DNA from 3 places in the Lentzea sp. NPDC004789 genome. Region 1 is predicted to be linked to each of the others. Evidence: riboswitches for the same ligand, from Rfam matches in the RefSeq annotation. Region 1 holds a riboswitch; each other region holds the start of a gene.

Region 1 (6,435 bases):
GGCGTCGTCATCGTCGTCGTCATCGGCGAGGTCGACCCCGACGAACTCGTTGGACTTCCGCTCCTCGGCCGGCTTCGGCTCGCTGACCTGCTCTTCGGCAGGCGTGTCAGCGGCCTTCTCCTCGGCCTTGGACTCGTCACTCACCAGGTCATTGTCCACTACCGGGACTACGCGAGGAACGGCGGCAGGGTTCGGCCGTCGTCCTCGGGCACCCAGCGACCGTCGCGCTGCGTGTAGGTCCACTTCGGACCCTCGGTGACGAGAGTGCGCAGCGCCGCCACCAGACGGTCCACGTGCTCGGCCGTCGTGCCGAGGCCGACCGACGCGCGGACGGCCCGTTCCTCGTGCGATCCGAGCTGCTTGACGAGCCGTCCGACGATCACGTGCGCGCAGAACGCTCCGTCGCGGACGCCGATGCCGTACTCGGCGGACAGCGCGGCCGCGAGGAAGCCCGCGTCGAAGCCGGAGATCGTGAAGCTCACGACGCCCACCTTGTCGGCGTCGGTCAGGATCGACAGCTCGCGGAAACCGGGGACCGTGCGCAGGCCGTCCCGCAACCGGACCAGCAGCTCCTGCTCGTGCGCGACGGTCTGCTCCCAGTGCCGCGACAGGATCTCGCAGGCCGAGGCCAGCGCGTGCACGCCGACCACGTTCGGGCTGCCGGCCTCGTGCCGCTCCGGCACCGCGGACCACGCCACGCCCAGGCGGTCGCCGTGGTCGGTCACCTTCGCGGTCGCACCGCCGCCGACCAGGTACGGCTGGGCCTGCTGCAGCCAGTCCGCGCGGCCGACCAGGACACCGGCACCGAACGGCGCGTAGATCTTGTGGCCGGAGAACGCGACGTAGTCGACGCCCAGCTCACGCACGTTGATCGGGCGGTGCGGGGCGAGCTGCGCGGCGTCCAGCGCGATGCGCGCGCCGTGCCTGCGGGCGACCTTCGCGAGCTCCGCGACCGGCCACAGCTCACCCGTGACGTTGGACGCCCCGGTGACGATCACGAGCCGAGGGCCGACCGGGGCGGCGGCCAACGCCCGGTCCAGCGCGACGACCGCAGCGCCGGACGAAGACGGAGTGGGGATGCGCTGAACGTTCGGCCCGCGCCACGGCAGCAGCGCCGCGTGGTGCTCGCTGTCGAACAGCACGACCGCGGTGTTGCGGGGAATGCTGCGCGCCAACAGGTTCAGCGAATCGGTGGTGTTGCGGGTGAAGACGACGGTGTCGGACGAGTGCGCGCCGACGAACCTGCGGATGCGGTCGCGCGCCTGCTCGTAGACCCGCGTCGAGACCTGGGAGGCGAACCCGGCGCCGCGGTGCACGCTGGCGTACCAGGGCAGCAGCTCGTCGACCGCGTCGCGCACCTCCTGCAGACACGGCGCCGAAGCCGCGTGGTCGAGGTTGGCGTACGTGACGCGCTCTCCGGTGACGAGCGGAACGCGCAGGTCAGCGCCGACGACAGCGGGAACAACCGTGGTCTGAGGGGTGATCGCGAGCGTCATCGAGCTGCCTCCGAGGCCAGGGGCCCCGTCGTGCGAAGGCCCGCGCTTGACCGGCGCCCCACGCGCCGGACCAGGTCCTCACCAAGGGCACCCCACCGCGGTTGGAGGGTTGCCGGCCAGCAAGCTTGGGCTTGACGCTGGCTCTCATGACCTGCCGATGACGTTAGCGGAGCCTCGCGGCGTCCGTCGACAACCGATCACATGCTGAGAAGCCTCGGAAACCGACCTAATCCCCGGTCTCGCCCTTCCACCGTGCGTAGCGACCGGCCCGGTCCACGGCACGTATGCGCCGCTCAGCGGCTTCGCGCGCCTCTTCGGTGGTGACGATGAGCAACTGGTCGCCGGTCTGCAGCCGAGTCGTCGGCTGTGGCGTGAAACTCTTCCCCGACCGCACCACGAGGCTCACCGTGGCACCGATCGGCAGCCGCAGCTCGGTCATGTAGACGCCGTGCAGCTTCGACCCGCGCTGGATGTGCACCTGCAGCAGCTCGGCGCTCAGCTCGTCCAGCGGCGAGGAGTCGACCTGGACCTCCTGCGGCTCGCCCTGGCGCACCAGCCCGAGGCGCCGCGCGAGGAACGGCAGCGTCGTGCCCTGCACCACCGTCAGCACGACGACCAGCACGAACACCGCGTCGACCAGCTGCCGCGCGCCCTCGACGCCCTGGATCAACGGGATCAGCGCGAACACGATCGGCACCGCACCGCGCAGCCCCGACCAGGACAGGAACACCTGTTCCCGCCACGGCACCCGGAACGGCAGGCAGGCGAGCAGGACCGACAGCGGCCGCGCCACGAACGTCAGCACCACACCCGCGATCAGCGCCGGGACCAGCACGTCGAGCAGCCGCGTCGGTGCGGCGTAGAGGCCGAGCAGGACGAAGAGGCCGATCTGCGCGAGCCACCCCAGTCCCTCGGCGAACGACAGCGTGTCCGCGCGGTGCGGCAGCCGGGCGTTGCCGAGGGCCAGCGCGGCGACGTAGGTGGCGAGAAAGCCGGAGGCGTGCGCCAGATCGCCTGCCGTGTAAGCGATCACGCACACGGCGACGGTGGCGAGCGGGTACAGGCCGGTGGCGGGCAGCGCGGCCCGTCTCAGCGCGGCGGCGCCGAACACTCCCAGCAGCAGACCGATCAACGCGCCCGCGGCCAGTTCGTAGACCACCAGCAGCGGCGCGGTCCACGAGATCTTGTCCGCCGAGGCGAGCAGCACGACGGCGATGTAGACCGGTGCGTCGTTGAGGCCGGACTCCAGTTCGAGCGCGCCGGTGAGCCGCGCTCCCACGCCTAAGGACCGCAACACGCTGAAGACGGCCGCCGCGTCCGTGGACGACAGGACCGCGCCCCACAGCAGCGCCATCCGCCAGTCGAGGCCGAGCAGGAAGTGCAACGCCGTGCCGGTGACCGCGACGCTCACCGCTACGGCCACTGTGGACAGTGCGACGCCTAACCACAGCGACGATTTCACCGCGTGCCAGCGGGTCGTGATGCCGCCCTCGGTCAGGATCAGCACGAGTGCCGCGATGCCGAGGGACCGCGTCAGGTCGGCGTCGTCGAACTTGATGCCGAAGACCGCCTCGCCGAGGAGCACCCCGATGCCCAGGTACAGCAACAACGAGGGCAGGCCGAGCCGCGTCGACAGCCGCACCGCGATCACGGAGATCAGCAGAACGGCTGCACCGATGCCCAGCACGACCGTGATGTCACCCACCTGGACCATTCTGGTTGATCACCGCCGAATTGACCGAATCCGAAATCGCAAGGCAACCAGACGTTCGCACCTAGCGAGCACATGCACGGCGGAGCATGTTGATCAGTGGCTCAATCCCCACCCTGCACGGAGTTGAACCATGAGGATCCTGATCGCACTGACGGCCGCCTTGATGGTGACCGGAACGACAACGGCGCAAGCGGCGGCACCCGCCGTCCTGGCGGCGCCGAACATCAACGTCGCGAACGTCCAGGCACACCTGAACCAGCTCCAGACGATCGCGAACAACAACGGCGGCAACCGCGCCCACGGACGCCCGGGGTACCTGGCCTCGGCGAACTGGGTGAAGAGCAAGCTCGACGCGGCGGGCTTCACCACGAAGCTGCAGTCGTTCAGCTACGGCGGCGCCACCGGCTACAACGTGATCGCCGACTACCCCGGCGGCGACACCAACGACGTCGTCATGCTGGGCAGCCACCTCGACAGCGTCACCAGGGGCCCCGGCATCAACGACAACGGCAGCGGCTCCGCGTCGATCCTGGAGATCGCCCTGCAGATGAAGGCCACCGGTTTCAAGCCCACCAAGCACGTGCGGCTCGGCTGGTGGGGCGCGGAGGAGCTCGGCCTGATCGGCTCGAAGGCCTACGTCCGCTCGCTGGCCGCCGCGGACAAGTCGAAGATCAAGGCGTACCTGAACTTCGACATGACCGGCTCGCCGAACCCCGGCTACTTCGTCTACAACGGCCGGGAGAGCGGACAGCCCGCGGGCTCGGTGGCGCTGCAGCAGAAGCTGGAGGCGGCCTTCACCGCGTTCAACATCAAGAGCGACCTGACCGACGTCAACGGCCGCTCCGACCACGCCGCGTTCGCGAACGCGGGGATCCCGACCTCAGGCACCTACGCCGGCGGCGACGAGGTCAAGACCCCGGCGCAGGCGGCGAAGTGGGGTGGCACGGCCGGCCAGTACTTCGACCGCTGCTACCACCAGTCCTGCGACACCACGGCGAACATCAACGCCACGGCGCTCGACCGCCACGCGGACGTGATCGCCTACACGCTGTGGGGCCTGGCTGCCTGAGGTCTCTGCGTCAGCACCTGCACGGCCTCGTCGAGCACCGGTTCGACGAGGCCGGGCAGGGTCACGAACATCTGCGCCTGACCGAGGTAGAGGCTGAACGCGATCAACGCGCGCTTCTTGGCGTGCTCGTGGCCGAACCCGAGCTGCTCGAACAGCTCGGTCAGGTAGCCCAGCCGTCTCTCCGTGACGCGCCTGAGGACCGGCGCGATCACCTCGTTCTCGGCGTTGGCCTGCAACGCCATCTCCACCGAACCCTTGCGGTGCCGGTCGAGCACCGTCTCGAACAGCGTCCTGAGCTTGTCGGGCGGCGTCCGCTCCGACTCGACCAGCTCGATGACCTTCTCGGTGTGCTCCCGTTCCCACCGCTCGACCGTCGCCCTGAGCAGCGCGTCGCGGTTGGGGAAGTGGTGGTAGACGCTCCCCTTCGTCGCGCCCGCCCTGGCCGCGAGCGGCTCGACGGCGACGGCTTGGAGCCCGCCCTCCGCCAACGCTCTCAGCGCGATCTCAGTCCAGTCGTCACGGGTGCGGCGCATTTCCGTACGCTAGCGTATGGTTCGCCAACATACGGTGCCGTATGGAAGGAGCGTGTCGTGGTTCGCAACGTGCATGTGCGGGAACTCCCGGTCCCGGCCGGGCCGTTCGTCGAGCGCGTCCAGGAGCTGTGGCCGGTGGCGGGATGGCCGGCGATGGAGTTCGACCGGCCACTGGGCGTGGGCGCGGACGGCGGGCACGGCCCGATCCGCTACCGGTGCACGGCCTTCGAGCCGGGCTCCTCGATCACCTTCGAGTTCGTCGGCCTCTCGGGCACGCACACGCTGTCGGCGCAGGGCAACCTGCTGCGCCACGAGCTGGTCGCGTCGTTCGACCTCGCGGGCCGCCTGCGCTGGGCGTTGGTCGTCCGGTGGCTGCACGACGCCCTGCTGGAGGACTTCCTCGACAACTGCTCTCGTGCGGCGGGCGACCCGCCCGTCGCACCGGCGCGGTGGTCGCCCTGGGTCCGGCTGGTGCGACGGGTGTTCGGCATGCGGGACCGGCAGTCGTCCCGCGCCTGATCACCCGCTGCCGGTGCAGGTCACCGGGGTTCCACACGGTCCACCGCCGCGGCTGCTCACGTCAGTCAGCGGCCGCGGCGTGCCTTCGCACCAACACCACAACCCCGAGCAGCGACTCACACGGGCTTGCGCATCAACAACTGCCCCTGCAGGAACCGCTCCCCCTCGCCCGGCTCCCGCACCAGCCGGGCGACCTCCGCGAACCCGGCCTGACCCAACAGCTCCGCGAGGCTGTCGGGCGACCACCGGTAGGCGAGCGTCACCTTGTGGTCGAACTCCTGCGGCCGCGGGTCGTCCCCCGCGAAGAACCCGACCAGCAGATGACCTCCCGGCGCCAGCACCCGCCCGAACTCCGCGAACACCGCCGGCAGCCGCGCCGGTGGCGTGTGGATGACCGAGTAGAACGCGAGGATGCCGCCCAGCACTCCGTCGTCGAGGTCGAGCGCGGTCATGTCGCCTTCGTCGAACCGCAGGCCCGGATGCGCCCGGCGGGCCAGCGCGATCATCTCGGACGACAGGTCGACCCCGAACGCGCTCAGCCCGAGCGCGTTCAGGTGCGCCGTCAGGTGGCCGGGCCCGCACCCGAGGTCGGCCACCGGCCCGGCGTCCCGCACCAGCTCGGCGAACGCGGCCAGCAGCGCGCGTTCCAGCGGCAGCCGGTCGAGGACGTCGCTGAACAGGTCGGCGTAGAGGCCCGCGACCGCGTCGTAGGCGACCTTGGTGTCGTGCAGCACGGACTGCTCGGTCATGGCGGAAACCGTAGTGCCCCAAGGCGAGGCGGCCTCGGCAGGCCGCCTCGCGATCTCATCGGCCGCCTCCCGCGCAGTCGAACATGATCGGCGTGCGGTAGTCGGTGCCCCACGTGTCGTAGACGTCGTCCTGGTCGGTCAACGACAGCCGGCTCGGCCCGGTCGAGGGGTGCACGTCGACACCGGTGTCGGGGTCGAACCACACCAGGATGCCCGCACCGTTCTGGGACAGCACGTGGCCGCGCGAGTTCACGGCCACCGGCGAGGCGAAGTACGGGTACGTGGCCGTGATCTCGCCGGAGGTGTTCCAGCGCACCGCCTTCGCCTCCTCGGTACCGGCGTCGGCGATGCCGAC
Region 2 (6,435 bases), on a different contig from region 1:
TGGGCCTCCAACGGCGGCACCGCCTACGCCCAGCTCCCGCACCAGGCCACCCGCGAGCAGCAGATCGCCATCGCGACCAAGCTGCGCGACCGCGCCGGCGGCACCTACGGCGCCTGGCCGGGCTGCCGCGCCAAGCTGGGCCTGCCGTAACCGCAAGACTTCCTGGCACGCGGGGGCTCCGCGTTTCCTTCTGGGGAACGCGGGGCCCCCGTGTTTCTGCCGGTCGGCGGGTTTCGGTGTCCGGCAGCCCGCCCGCCGGTTCCTGATCCCACCTGCGAGAATGCTCAGGTGAGCCTGCTGGGACCTGCCGAAGTGCGACGTCTGGCCGAAGAACTGGGCATCCGCCCGACCAAAAAACTCGGGCAGAACTTCGTGCACGACCCGAACACGGTCCGCAAGATCGTCGCCGCGGCCGAGCTCACCCCGGACGACGTGGTGCTGGAGGTCGGTCCCGGCCTGGGCTCGCTGACCCTGGCGCTGCTCCCCGCCGCCGAGCAGGTCGTCGCGGTCGAGATCGACCCGCCGCTGGCCGGGCGCCTGCCGCAGACCGTGCGCGAGATGGATCCGGAGAACGCGGGCAAGCTGCACGTCGTCCTCAAGGACGCCATGAAGGTCACGAAGGACGACCTCGTGGTCCAGCCCACGGCGATCGTGGCGAACCTGCCCTACAACGTCGCCGTCCCCGTCGTCCTGCACCTGCTGAACGAGCTCCCGACGCTGCGGAAGGGCCTCGTGATGGTCCAGGCCGAGGTGGCCGACCGGATGGCGGCCGGGCCCGGCAGCAAGATCTACGGCGTGCCCAGCGTGAAGCTCGCCTGGTACGCGGAGGCGAAGAAGGCCGGTCCGGTCGGCAGGAACGTCTTCTGGCCCGCGCCCAACGTCGACTCGGGCCTGGTCTGGTTCCACCGCCACGAAAGCCCGCTGTCCACTGTGGACAAGACGAGACTCTTCTCGATCGTCGACGCGGCCTTCGCGCAACGCCGCAAGACCCTCAGGGCCGCCCTCAAGGGCTGGGCCGAGACCGCGCAGATCAACGTCGACGAACTGCTCGACAAGGCCGGCATCGACCCGCAGGCCAGGGGCGAGCAGCTGAGCGTGATCGACTTCATCCGGATCGCGGAGGTCTAGGCCGAGGATCCATCGGCCAACAGTGTGATCTGTCGAACGAATCGGATTCTGGCTTGCGCAACCGAACGTGCGTCCGGTTGACTGCTAGGTGCCATCCGGAGCGACCGAGAGACCTGGCTCTACGACGTCGCAGCAACCACCCGCTGGATGCGGGCAGGTGCTAACGCCAGGACCGATGGAGGATCACATGGGCACCACGCGAATGCTGACGCGTCGGCGAGTCGTCGACCAGTGCCGTCGCACCGCTTCTGCATGTCGTCGCCACCTCGTCTAAGGCGCCTTCTCAAAGTCCTTTGACGCGGCCCTCCTCAAGCACGAGGGGCGCACACACCTGAGCAGAACTCCGACCGCGCACCGCCCACGAGGCGGGTGTGCCGTCGCGCGCAGCCGTGGAGCAGAAGTGATCACTGTCGAAAACCTCACCAAGTCCTTCCAGGGTGTCAACGCCCTGAACGGCGTGACCCTCGACGTCGAGGCGGGCACCGTGCTCGGCGTGGTCGGCCCGAGCGGGGCCGGCAAGTCGACGCTCGCGCGCTGCGTGGCGCTGCTGGAGCGTCCCGACTCCGGTGCGATCCGGGTCGACGGCACGGACATCACCGCGCTGGACGGGTCCGCGCTGCGGGCCGCCCGTCGCCAGATCGGCGTTGTGCCGCAAGGGGATTCGCTGCTGCGCCAGCGCACCGCGGCCGGCAACATCGCGTTGCCGCTGGAGTCCGCGGGCGTGCCTGGACCGCAGCGCCGCAGCCGGGTGGGCGAGCTGCTGGACCTCGTCGGGCTGACCGACAAGGCCGCCGCCTACCCCGACCAGCTGTCCGGCGGGCAGCGTCAGCGCATCGCCGTGGCACGCGCACTCGCCGCGAACCCGAGCGTCCTGCTGGCCGACGAGCCCACGTCCGCGCTCGACCCCGAGACCACCGGTTCCGTGCTCACCGTCCTCGACCGTGCGCGCGCTGAGCTGGGTGTGACCGTTCTCGTCGTCACGCACGACATGGGCGTGGTCCGCAAGATCTGCGACGACGTCGCCGTGCTGGAGCAGGGTCGCGTCGTCGAGCACGGCAAGGTCCTCGACCTCGTCAGCGACGCCGGCAGCCGCACGAGCGGTGCGCTGCTGCCCGCCGTCGACCTGAACCCGATCAACGAGAGCAGCTACGACCGCGTCGCGGACGTCGTGCTCGTCGGGTTCGCCGCGGTCGGCGCGCTGCTGCCCGAGGCCTCCCACCGGTTCGGCGTCGAGCTGAACATCGTCGGTGGCGGCCTGACGCGCCTGGGCGAGACCCCCGTCGCGCGGTTCCGCCTCGGCCTGAACGGTGAGCGGTCCGACTCCGCGCTGGAGTGGATCAGCGAGGCCGGTGGCGCGGTGCAGAGGTCCCTGAAGGGGCCGCAGGGAGTAGCTGCGTGAGGTCTGCAACACCCTGGCCGGACGTGCTGAGCTTTCTCGTCGAGGCCACCGGGGAGACGCTGTACATGGTCGGTGTCTCCACCTTGATCGCCACCGCTTTCGGAGTTCCGCTCGGGGTTTGGCTGCAGCTCACCGCCAAGGGCGGGCTGCGGCCGAACGCCGCGCTGCACCGCGTTCTCGGCTTCATCACCGACCTGGGCCGCTCGATGCCGTTCATCGTGCTGCTCGTCGCGCTCACGTCGGTCACCCGCCTGATCGTCGGCGGTTCCATCGGCAGCACGGCGGTCATCGTGCCGTTGGCCGTGGGTGCGATTCCGTTCGTCGGGCGGCTGGTGCAGAACATCCTGTCCGAGGTGCACGTGACCGTGGTCGAGGCCGCGGTCACGACCGGCGCCTCGACGCTGCGGATCGTGCGTTCGGTGCTGATCCGCGAGTCGCTGCCCGCGCTGATCAACGCCATCGGCGTCACCGTGATCGCCCTGATCGGGTACTCCGCCATGGCGGGCGTGATCGGCGGCGGCGGCCTCGGTGACCTGGCGATCCGCGAGGGCTACCAGCGCTTCAACGACCGGATCCTGTGGAGCACCGTGGCGTGGCTCGCCGTGCTCACGACGTTGATCCAGCTCGGTTTCACCCGTGCCGCCCGTGCGTCCGACCGGCGCCGACACGCCACCGTCTGACTTTTCCGCACGCGGGGCCCTCCCGTACTCCAGGAGAGTACGAAAGCTCCCCGCGTACTCGAACCTGCCGCCGGCAGAAACTCTCAAAAGGAACGAAATGCGTATTAAGGCTGCCCTGATCGCGGTCGCTTTGACTGCTTTGTCCGCTTGCTCGTCCGGTGGCAGCGCCTCCGACACGCTCAAGGTGGGCGTGTCGCCCGTCCCGCACGCGCAGATCCTCAAGTACGTGGCCGACAACCTCGCCGCGCAGAAGGGGCTGAAGATCGAGGTCGTCGAGTTCACCGACTACGTGCAGCCCAACACGGCGCTGGTCGACGGCTCGCTCGACGCCAACTACTTCCAGACCGTCCCGTACCTCGCGACGTTCACGAAGGAGAGCGGCGCCAAGGTCGAATGGGTCGCGCCCGTGCACGTCGAGCCGCTGGGCGTGTACTCGAAGAAGGCGCACAAGCTCGACGAGCTGCCGCAGAACGCCAAGATCGCGCTGGCCAACGACGCCACCAACGAGACCCGCGGGCTGAAGCTGCTGGAGGCCAACGGTCTGATCAAGCTCAAGGCCGTGGACGCGCCGACCGTCCGCGACGTGGCGGAGAACCCCAAGAACCTCCAGTTCGTGCCGCTGGAGGCCGCTCAGCTGCCCCGTTCGCTGGAGGACACCGACGCGTCGGTGATCAACGGCAACTACGCGATCGACGCGGGCCTGAAGCCCGCCACCGACGCGCTCGCGCTGGAGAAGGCCGAGGGCAACCCGAACGCCAACGGTCTGGTCACCCGGACCGAGCTCAAGGACGACAAGCGCATCCGCGCCCTGGCGGAGCTGCTCGGATCGCAGCAGGTCAAGGACTACATCAAGCAGACCTACAACGGTTCGGTCATCCCGGTCTGACGCAGGTGGTGACCGGGGGAGAGGTCCAGGACTCCAGAACGCCCGTAGGCTGACATGGTGCTCGCAGTCGTTCCACCCCCGGTCACGGTCCGCGTCCCGGCCAAGGTCAACCTGCACCTGGCCGTCGGTGACGTGCGCCCGGACGGCTACCACGACCTGGTGACGATCTTCCAGGCCCTCTCGCTGGTCGACGAGGTCACGGTCGCGGTGGCGGACGAACCCGGTGTCGAGGTCCACGGCGAGGGCGCCGACCAGGTGCCCACGGGAGCCTCGAACCTCGCCTGGCGCGCGGTCCGCCTGCTGGCCGCGCACGTCGGCAAGGACCCCGACGACCCGAAGGTCCGGGTCGTCATCCGCAAGGCCATCCCGGTCGCCGGCGGCATGGCCGGTGGCAGCGCGGACGCGGCGGCGACGCTCGTGGGCCTGTCGTCGTTGTGGCGGCTGGAGATCAGCCGTGACGAGCTGGCCGAACTGGCCGGGAAGCTCGGCGCCGACGTGCCGTTCGCCCTCTACGGCGCCACCGCACTCGGCACCGGCCGCGGCGAGCGGATCGTGCCGGTGCTGAGCCGTCACCAGTTCCACTGGGTGCTCGCGTTCGACCGGCGCGGACTGTCCACTCCGGACGTGTTCGACGAGCTGGACCGCCTGCGCGCCGAGGGAGACCCGCCGCGCGTCGGCGCGGTCGAGGCCGTGCTGGAGGGCCTGTCCTCCGGCGACCCGCGCCAGCTGGCGTTGCTGCTGGGCAACGACCTGCAGGCGGCCGCCGTCTCGCTGCGCCCGAACCTGCGCCGCACGTTGCGCGCGGGTGTCGACGCGGGCGCGCTGGCCGGCATCGTGTCCGGTTCGGGCCCCACGACGGCGTTCCTGTGCGAGGACGGCGACACGGCCGTGCGCGTGGCCGCCGAGCTGGCCGGCGCGGGCGTGTGCCGGACGGTCCGGGTCGCGCACGGGCCGGTGCCCGGTGCGCGGGTGATCACGACCGAGGAACCGAAGCCGACGCCGCCGGAAGTGCACGCCTAATACGTGGTGAGCAGGGCCTTTGGCGCTTCCAGGTAGCCTCTGCGGGGGTATTTCTTCTCGGGTCGTGAGGTTTTGATGGCCAACCTGGTCAACCTGGAGTCCGTGTCGAAGTCGTTCGGCGTCCGGCCGCTGCTCGACGGCGTGTCGCTCGGCGTCAACGAAGGCGACCGGATCGGTGTCGTCGGCCTGAACGGCGGTGGCAAGACGACGCTGCTCGAGGTGCTGGCCGGGGTGGAACCGGCGGACGACGGCAGGGTGTCGCGGTCGCGCGACCTGCGGATGGCGGTCGTGACGCAGCGCACCGAGCTGCCGGAGGGCTCGACCGTGCGCAACGCGGTGATCGACCCGCTCGGCTTCGACGCGGAGCACGAGTGGGCGTCCGACGCCCGCGTCCGGTCCATTCTGGACGGACTTGGGATCACGGCCCTGGGCCTGGACTCCGTGGTCTCCACGATGTCCGGTGGTGAACGCCGCCGGGTCGCGCTCGCGGCCGCGCTCATCCAGGACCTCGAACTGATCGTGCTGGACGAGCCGACGAACCACCTCGACGTCGAGGGCGTGCGGTGGCTCGCGGAACACCTGCTGGCCCGCAAGTGCGCGCTCGTGGTCGTGACGCACGACCGGTGGTTCCTCGACACGGTCTGCAACCGCACGTGGGAAGTCGTGCTGGGCAAGGTCGAGCAGTACGAGGGCGGCTACGCCGACTGGATCTTCGCGCGCGCCGAGCGGCAGCGGCTCGCGGACGCGGCGGAGGAGAAGCGGCAGAACCTGGCGCGCAAGGAGCTCGCGTGGCTGCGCCGCGGCGCGCCCGCGCGGACGTCCAAGCCCCGCTACCGGATCGAGGCCGCCGAGGCGTTGATCGCGGACGTGCCGGCACCGCGCGACAACGTCGAGCTGCTCGCGTTCGCCAAGAAGCGCCTGGGCCGCACGGTGATCGAGCTGGAGGACGCGACACTGTCCATTCCGGACCGCGTGCTGGTGCGCGACCTGACGTGGCGCATCGGTCCCGGCGACCGCATCGGTCTGGTCGGGGTCAACGGATCCGGCAAGACGACGTTGCTGAAGCTGCTGGCGGGCGAGCGCGAACCCGAGACGGGCAAGCGGATCCAGGGCCAGACGGTGAAGATCGCGCACCTGTCGCAGGAGCTGCACGACCTCGACGGGTCGATGCGCGTGCTGGAGGCGATCGAGGAGGTCGCACGGCGCGTCGTGCTCGGCAAGTACGAGATGTCGGCGTCGCAGCTGGGCGAGCGGTTCGGGTTCTCGTCGCAGAAGCAGTGGACGCCGGTCTCGGACCTGTCCGGTGGCGAGCGGCGCCGGTT
Region 3 (6,435 bases), on a different contig from region 1:
GTGGCCTGGGCACCGAACACCCGGTACGGGGTGGCCTCGACCAGGTCGAGCTGGCCGAGCTCGCGGAACGCCTTGTCCACCTTGGTGAGCTGGGACCCGGACGCGATGGGCACCACGATCTGGTCGGGCAGGCGCCAGCCGAGCTGCTCGGCGACCTCGTAGCCGAGGGTCTTCGAGCCCTCCGCGTAGTACGGGCGGACGTTGACGTTCACGAACGCCCAGTCCTCGTGCTCCGCGGCGAGTTCCTGGGCCAGGCGGTTCACGTCGTCGTAGTTGCCGTCGACGGCGATCAGGGCGCCCTCGTAGACGGCGCTCATGAGGATCTTGGCGCGCTCAAGGGAGGAGGGCACGAGAACCACCGACTGCCAGCCCGCGCGGGCGGCGGCCGCGGCGACGGCGTTCGCCAGGTTGCCGGTGGACGGGCAGGCCAGCACCTTGAAGCCGAGCTCGCGGGCCGCGGCGAGCGCGACGCCGACCACGCGGTCCTTGAAGGAGTGGGTGGGGTTGCCGGTGTCGTCCTTCACCCAGACCTTGCGGACGCCGAGGGCCTTGGCCAGGTTGTGGGCCTCGACCAGGCGAGTGCCGCCGGGTTCGGTGTTCGGGTGCTGTTCCACAGTGGACGGAACGGGGAGAAGGCCGCGGTAGCGCCAGATCGACCGGGGGCCGGCTTCGATGTCCTCGCGCCGGATCCTGCCGAAGTCGTAGGCCACTTCCAGCGGCCCGAAACACTCCAGACAGGCGTACTCAGGAGCGAGAGGAGTCTCATTACCGCACTCACGGCACAACAGTGCGCGGGCGGGGCCGAGGTCGAAGGTCGTGCTCGTGGGCACAGTGACAGCAGTCATCGCGAGGTATCTCCTCATCTTTCCCGCGAAATCGAACGGGTCGGAATTGGCACCGTGATCGTCTGCGCGCAGTTATGCACGTGGCGCTGACGCCGGTTGCCGGGGCTTCTTCGGGCCGGTCCCTCTGCCCCTCTGGATGAGCGGTGTTCAGTTGTGGCCACCAAGCTACGGCAACGGTCCGTTGCTCAGCCACAAACGTCCACGATCCGGGACGTGGGAGGATGCGGAGCGTGAGCGCACCGGAGTCACTGCACCTCGTCGTCGGCGAGGAGGAGTTGCTGGTCGAACGTGCTGTTCGGGCGGCTCTAGAGGCCGCACGCAAGGCCGATCCGAACGCCGACCTGACCCGCGTGCAGGTGACTGATCTCACCCCTCCCGAGCTGGCCGAACTGGTGAGCCCGTCGCTGTTCGCGGAGGGTCGCGTGATCGTCCTGCAGAACGCGCAGGAGATCAGCAAGGAGATCGCCGACACGGTGCTCTCCTACGTCAAGGCACCCGCGGACGGCGTCACGCTCGTCGTCGTGCACACGGGCGGTGGCCGCAGCAAGGCGGCCAAAGACCTGCCCGGACAACTGAAGAAGGCCGGTGCCGCGGTCACCGAGTGCGCGAAGGTCACCAAACCCGGTGATCGGGAAGCGTTCGTGCGCAACGAGGTGCGGCAGGCCGGCGGCAAGATCGACCCCGAGGCCGTCGCCACGCTCATCGACGCCGTGGGCACGAACCTGCGCGAGCTGGCCGCGGCGGCGTCCCAGCTCGTGTCCGACACCGACGGCAAGGTGACGGTCGACGAGATCCGCCGCTACCACCAGGGCAAGGCCGAGGTGACCGGGTTCGCGGTCGCCGAGAAGGCCGTGACCGGTGACCGGGCGGGCGCGATGGAGGCGCTGCGCTGGGCGATGCAGCTCGGCGTGCCGCACGTGCTGGTCGCCGACGCCCTGGCGGACGCGGTCCGCACGGTCGCGCGTGTCTCCGCGGTGGGCAGGGCCGACCCGTTCAGCCTGGCCGGGCCGCTCGGCATGCCGCCGTGGAAGATCAAGAAGGCGCAGGCCCAGGCCCGCGGCTGGGACCAGTCGGGCCTGGCCGACGCGATGCAGGTGGTCGCAGGGCTCAACGCCGACGTGAAGGGCGTGGCGGCCGACGCCGACTACGCGCTCGAACGCGCGGTGCTCAAGATCGTCGCCGCACACGGACGCCGCTAGCCGACACCGGCACAGGCGGCGACGCTCGGCTCCGGGACGGCCTGATCGCCGAAGTGGGTCTCCGAGTCGGTTTCCGCAACGGCTTTGATCTCGTCCGGCGTCTTGCCGAAGGCGCCGCGCAGGTCGGCGCCACGCAGGTCTGCCCCGGACAGGTTCGCGCCGTGGAGCTGTGCGCTCTTGAGGTCCGCGCGCTTCAGATCCGCCTTGCTCAGGTTCGCTTCGGTCAGGTTCGCGTACATGAGGCAAGCGGCTTCTGCCTTGGCGTACGTCAGGTCGGCAGCCCGCAGGTCCGCCCAAAACAGGTCGGCGAACGTCAGGTCGGCGCGGCTGAGCCGCGCGTTCTGCCCGGTCGGCATTCGCATGATCGGGTGGTCGGCTCGCTGCTGGACGGAGGCGCCGCTGCACTGCGGTGCGGGCCAGCACGCTGTGGATCGTGGATCGGCCCTTCGGCGAGTCGTCGGCGATGCGCCGCAGGGCGTGGATGGCGCCGAGCCGGGCGTCCACGGCGGGCGAGGAGAGCAGTTCGACCGACTTCGTGTAGCGGTCGGTGATCTGGCCTTCCTGTGTGGTCCGCAACGTCTGCGGGGTGTAGTAGAGCCCGAAAGCGGTGAACCCGACGCCGAGGAGCACCCCCGACGGCAGTCCATCCGCCGAAGCGGGACACCACAGCACCAGAACAGCGAAAGGGCCCGCTCAACGAGGAGCGGGCCCTTCTCAGAGGCTTGAACCGAGCGGGAATCAGCCCTCGAGCTGGTTCGCGCGCAGCGCCATCGCCGACTTCTTGTTGGCGGCCTGGTTCGGGTGGATGACACCCTTGGTGGCGGCCTTGTCGAGCTTGCGGGACGCGTCCTGCAGCAGCTCCAGGGCCTTCGCCTTGTCACCGGCCTCGGCAGCCTCGCGGAACTTGCGGATGGCCGTCTTGAGGGACGACTTGACCGACTTGTTGCGCAGGCGCGCCTTCTCGTTGGTCCTGATCCGCTTGAGCTGGGACTTGATGTTCGCCATGCGACATCACCCTTCTTGTCGAAACCGGAGTTCGTGACGCGCTTGGTCGGCACCGGCCAAGGGCCGGCTCTCCTCCACGGCGGAGTGCCGCGCGTTCACGACGACGAAGGATATCAGGCCTGCTCAGCGCACCGTGAACGCGGCCTTCTCGGCGCCCACCACGGCCTCGTAGCCACCGCGCGCGACCTCGCGCCTGCCGTCGCCGTCCACGTCGCCGACGGTCAGGGCCAGCTGCGAGAGCTGGAACGACACCTCGACCTGCTTCGACTGGCCTGCGGCGAGCTCGACGCGGGTGAAGCCCACCAGGCGCTGGTCAGGCGTCAGCACGGGCGAGGCCGGCTGCCGCACGTGAACCGGCACGACGACGGTGCCCGCACGTCCGCCGGTGTTCGCCACCGTGAACTTCACCACTGCCGTCGAGCGGTCGACGGCCACGGACGTGCCCGAGGTCGCGAACGACGTGTACGAGAGGCCGTGCCCGAACGGGTAGAGCGGGTCGTACTTGGCGGCGGCCGAGGTGTTCGCGCCCGGCAGCTGGTCGTAGGTGAGCGTCGGGTCACCGAGCGTCCGAGGCCACGACACCGGCAGCCGGCCGCTCGGGTTCACCGCGCCGAACAGCACGTCGGCGATGCCGCGGCCACCTTCGCTGCCCGGCAACCAGCCCGCGACCAGCGCGTTCGCGTCCGCCGCCGCCCCGAGCACCTGCGGGCGCGCGGTCAGCAGCACCACGACCACCGGCTTGCCAGTCGCCTGCACCGCGTCCACCCACGCCTGCTGATCGGCCGTCAGCACCGGGTTCTCCGTGTCGGCCGGACCCTCCGCGCCGGGCTTCTCGCCCAGGACGACGACGACCGCGTCCGAACCGGCAGCCTCAGCAACAGCGGCCGCAGGCGTCGGAGCATGCACGACGGAAGCCTCGGGAGCGGCCTCGCGCACACCGGTCAGCACGGTCGCGGTCGGCGGCAACGGCGAGTCGTCCGGCACGCCCTGCCACTCGACGGTCCAGCCGCCGAGCTGGCGCCGCACGTCGTCCGCGGTCTCCCCGGTCACGACGATCTTCTTGGCCGACGTGGACAACGGCAGCACACCGTCATTCTTCAGCAGCACGGTGCCTTCCGCGGCCGCCTGGCGCGCCAACGCCCGGTCCGCGCCCACGACAGCCCCGTCCGCCTTCGAGGCGTCGACGTACGGCTTCTCGAACAGCCCGAGGTCGAACTTGAGCTTCAGCACCCGCCGCACCGCCTGGTCGATCCGCCCGCGCGACACCGCCCCGTCGCGCACGTTCGCCAGCAGCAGCGAGGTGAACTCGGCCGCGTTGGACGGCTCCATCGCCATGTCCACCCCGGCGTTGACGCTCATCGCGATGGCCGTCCGGTAGTCCGGCGCGATCTTGTACCGGTCCACCAGGTACTTCATGTCCTGCCAGTCCGACACCGCGACGCCCTTGAAGCCCATCCGCTCCCGCAGCTGCTTCTGCAGCATGTACTTCGACGCGTGCACCGGTACCCCGTTGACCGACCCGGAGTTGATCATCACCGTGCGCACCCCGGCGTCGAACTGCGCCTGGAACGACGGCAGCACCACGTCCTGCAGCTGACGGATCGGAATCTGGGCGGGGGAGCGGTCGTGCCCGTTCGACGGCGCCGAGTAACCCGCGAAGTGCTTGGCGGTCGCGGTCAGCTGAGCGGTGTCGTCCACCTTGGACTGCTGTCCGCGCACGTTCGCGGCGGCCATCTGCCCGGCGAGGAACGGGTCCTCGCCGTAAGTCTCGTAGTAACGCCCCCAACGCGTGTCGCGCGCGATGTCCGACACCGGAGCGAAGTTCCAGAACACGCCCGTCGACCGCAACGCTTTGGACGCGGACACACCGATCCGCTCGGAAAGCGCCGGATCCCACGTGGCACCGAGCCCGATCTGGTGCGGGAACATCGTCGCCGAAAGCACGTTGTTGTGCCCGTGCACGCCATCCGCGCCGTAGATGATCGGGATCTTCAACCGGTTGTGCTCCAACGCATAGCGCTGGATCGCGTTGTTCATCTCGGCCCACGCGCGTGGCGTGTTCTCGACCGGTGCGTCACCGCCACCGGACAGGATCGAGCCCGTGTGCGCGTCGGAAAGCACGGCCTTCAGGCACGAGTCCACCAACGGCCCGTTGGCGTTGTTGCAGTCACCGCGCAGCTTCCCGACGCGGATCTGCACCATCTGCCCGATCTTCTCCTCGAGCGTCATCCGCCGCAGCAGGTCCTCGACCCGCCGCTCCGACGACGCGCGAGCGTCCAGGTAGATCTCCTTGCCGGCCGCCACACCACCGGCCGGCGTCAGCGACATGAGCAGCACGGCAACGCCCAGCACGGCGCGCCTGCGGGAAAACAAAGACAAGACTCCTCCACGTTCCCGTGCGCCCGCCGCACACGATCGCGTGGAGGAGTCGGACCGCACACCCGCCGAACGGAGGAACTCCGCGGAAGCGGTTTCATGCTGGTGAAACGCCTGTTCAGCCCTGGCTCGCCGAGTCGTCTTCCCCGACCGGGTTCTTCGGGGGCCTGCCGCGGCGAGGCATCTTCTTCGCCTCGCCCGGCAACCGACCGGCCTCCGCCAGTGCACGCCGCAGCAGGAACTCGATCTGCGCGTTGGTGCTGCGCAACTCGTCGTTCGCCCACCTGCTCAGCGCGTCGTGCACGGCCGGATCGAGCCTGAGCAGAACGCTCTTGCGCTCCGCCATCAGGTGTAGAGCGAACCGGTGTTCACCACGGGCTGAGTGGAGCGGTCACCGCAGAGGACGACGAGCAGGTTGGACACCATCGCCGCCTTGCGTTCCTCGTCGAGCTCGACGACGTCCTGCTCGGCGAGTCGCTGCAGCGCGAGCTCGACCATGCCGACGGCGCCCTCGACGATCCGGGTGCGGGCCGCGACGACCGCGGAAGCCTGCTGCCGCTGCAACATGGCCTGCGCGATCTCCGGCGCGTACGCGAGGTGCGTGAGCCGCGACTCGATCACCTTCACGCCCGCGGACTGCACGCGTGCCGAGATCTCGATCGCCAGCGTCTCGGTGATCTCGTCGGCGTTCTCCCGCAACGACAGACCGCCTTCCTCGTGGCTGTCGTACGGGTAGCTCGTCGCGATGTGCCGTACGGCGGTCTCGGTCTGGATGCCCACGAACCGCACGAAGTCGTCCACTTCGAACCGTGCGCGCGCAGTGTCTTCCACCTGCCACACGACCACCGCGGCGATCTCGATCGGGTTGCCGTCGGCGTCGTTGACCTTCAACGGCTGCGTCTCGTGGTTGCGGATCCGCGTCGAGATCTTCTCCCGCGTGGTGAACGGGTTGGCCCACCGCAGGCCGTCCGTGCGCACCGTGCCCACGTAACGGCCGAGGAACTGCAGCA

Evidence for each region. A riboswitch is a leader RNA that binds a small molecule or an ion and turns the genes downstream of it on or off. The one in region 1 is predicted to bind S-adenosylmethionine.
Region 2: it holds a riboswitch for S-adenosylmethionine, as region 1 does, so the genes downstream of both, ACWEIJ_RS26875 (methionine ABC transporter ATP-binding protein) here and ACWEIJ_RS18005 (aminotransferase class V-fold PLP-dependent enzyme) in region 1, are expected to answer to the same signal.
Region 3: it holds a riboswitch for S-adenosylmethionine, as region 1 does, so the genes downstream of both, thrC (threonine synthase) here and ACWEIJ_RS18005 (aminotransferase class V-fold PLP-dependent enzyme) in region 1, are expected to answer to the same signal.

The regions. Positions count from the first base shown of each region.
Region 1 covers NZ_JBSGBE010000007.1:91,605-98,039, reverse strand. Annotated here, with positions in the region: gene lspA (signal peptidase II) at 1-144, opposite strand, end outside; gene ACWEIJ_RS18005 (aminotransferase class V-fold PLP-dependent enzyme) at 168-1,496, opposite strand; SAM riboswitch class IV at 1,534-1,648, opposite strand; gene ACWEIJ_RS18000 (potassium/proton antiporter) at 1,723-3,210, opposite strand; gene ACWEIJ_RS17995 (M28 family metallopeptidase) at 3,341-4,279, shown strand; gene ACWEIJ_RS17990 (TetR/AcrR family transcriptional regulator) at 4,252-4,812, opposite strand; gene ACWEIJ_RS17985 (SRPBCC family protein) at 4,870-5,331, shown strand; gene ACWEIJ_RS17980 (class I SAM-dependent DNA methyltransferase) at 5,448-6,080, opposite strand; gene ACWEIJ_RS17975 (hypothetical protein) at 6,136-6,435, opposite strand, start outside.
Region 2 covers NZ_JBSGBE010000012.1:241,414-247,848, forward strand. Annotated here, with positions in the region: gene ACWEIJ_RS26865 (transglycosylase family protein) at 1-150, shown strand, start outside; gene rsmA (16S rRNA (adenine(1518)-N(6)/adenine(1519)-N(6))-dimethyltransferase RsmA) at 295-1,128, shown strand; SAM riboswitch class I at 1,217-1,310, shown strand; gene ACWEIJ_RS26875 (methionine ABC transporter ATP-binding protein) at 1,529-2,527, shown strand; gene ACWEIJ_RS26880 (methionine ABC transporter permease) at 2,524-3,207, shown strand; gene ACWEIJ_RS26885 (MetQ/NlpA family ABC transporter substrate-binding protein) at 3,305-4,093, shown strand; gene ACWEIJ_RS26890 (4-(cytidine 5'-diphospho)-2-C-methyl-D-erythritol kinase) at 4,148-5,113, shown strand; gene ACWEIJ_RS26895 (ABC-F family ATP-binding cassette domain-containing protein) at 5,189-6,435, shown strand, end outside.
Region 3 covers NZ_JBSGBE010000039.1:3,956-10,390, reverse strand. Annotated here, with positions in the region: gene thrC (threonine synthase) at 1-845, opposite strand, end outside; SAM riboswitch class I at 857-988, opposite strand; gene holA (DNA polymerase III subunit delta) at 1,067-2,044, shown strand; gene ACWEIJ_RS44695 (pentapeptide repeat-containing protein) at 2,041-2,406, opposite strand; gene rpsT (30S ribosomal protein S20) at 2,783-3,049, opposite strand; gene ACWEIJ_RS44685 (beta-glucosidase) at 3,173-5,428, opposite strand; gene ACWEIJ_RS44680 (hypothetical protein) at 5,544-5,771, opposite strand; gene ACWEIJ_RS44675 (SPFH domain-containing protein) at 5,771-6,435, opposite strand, start outside.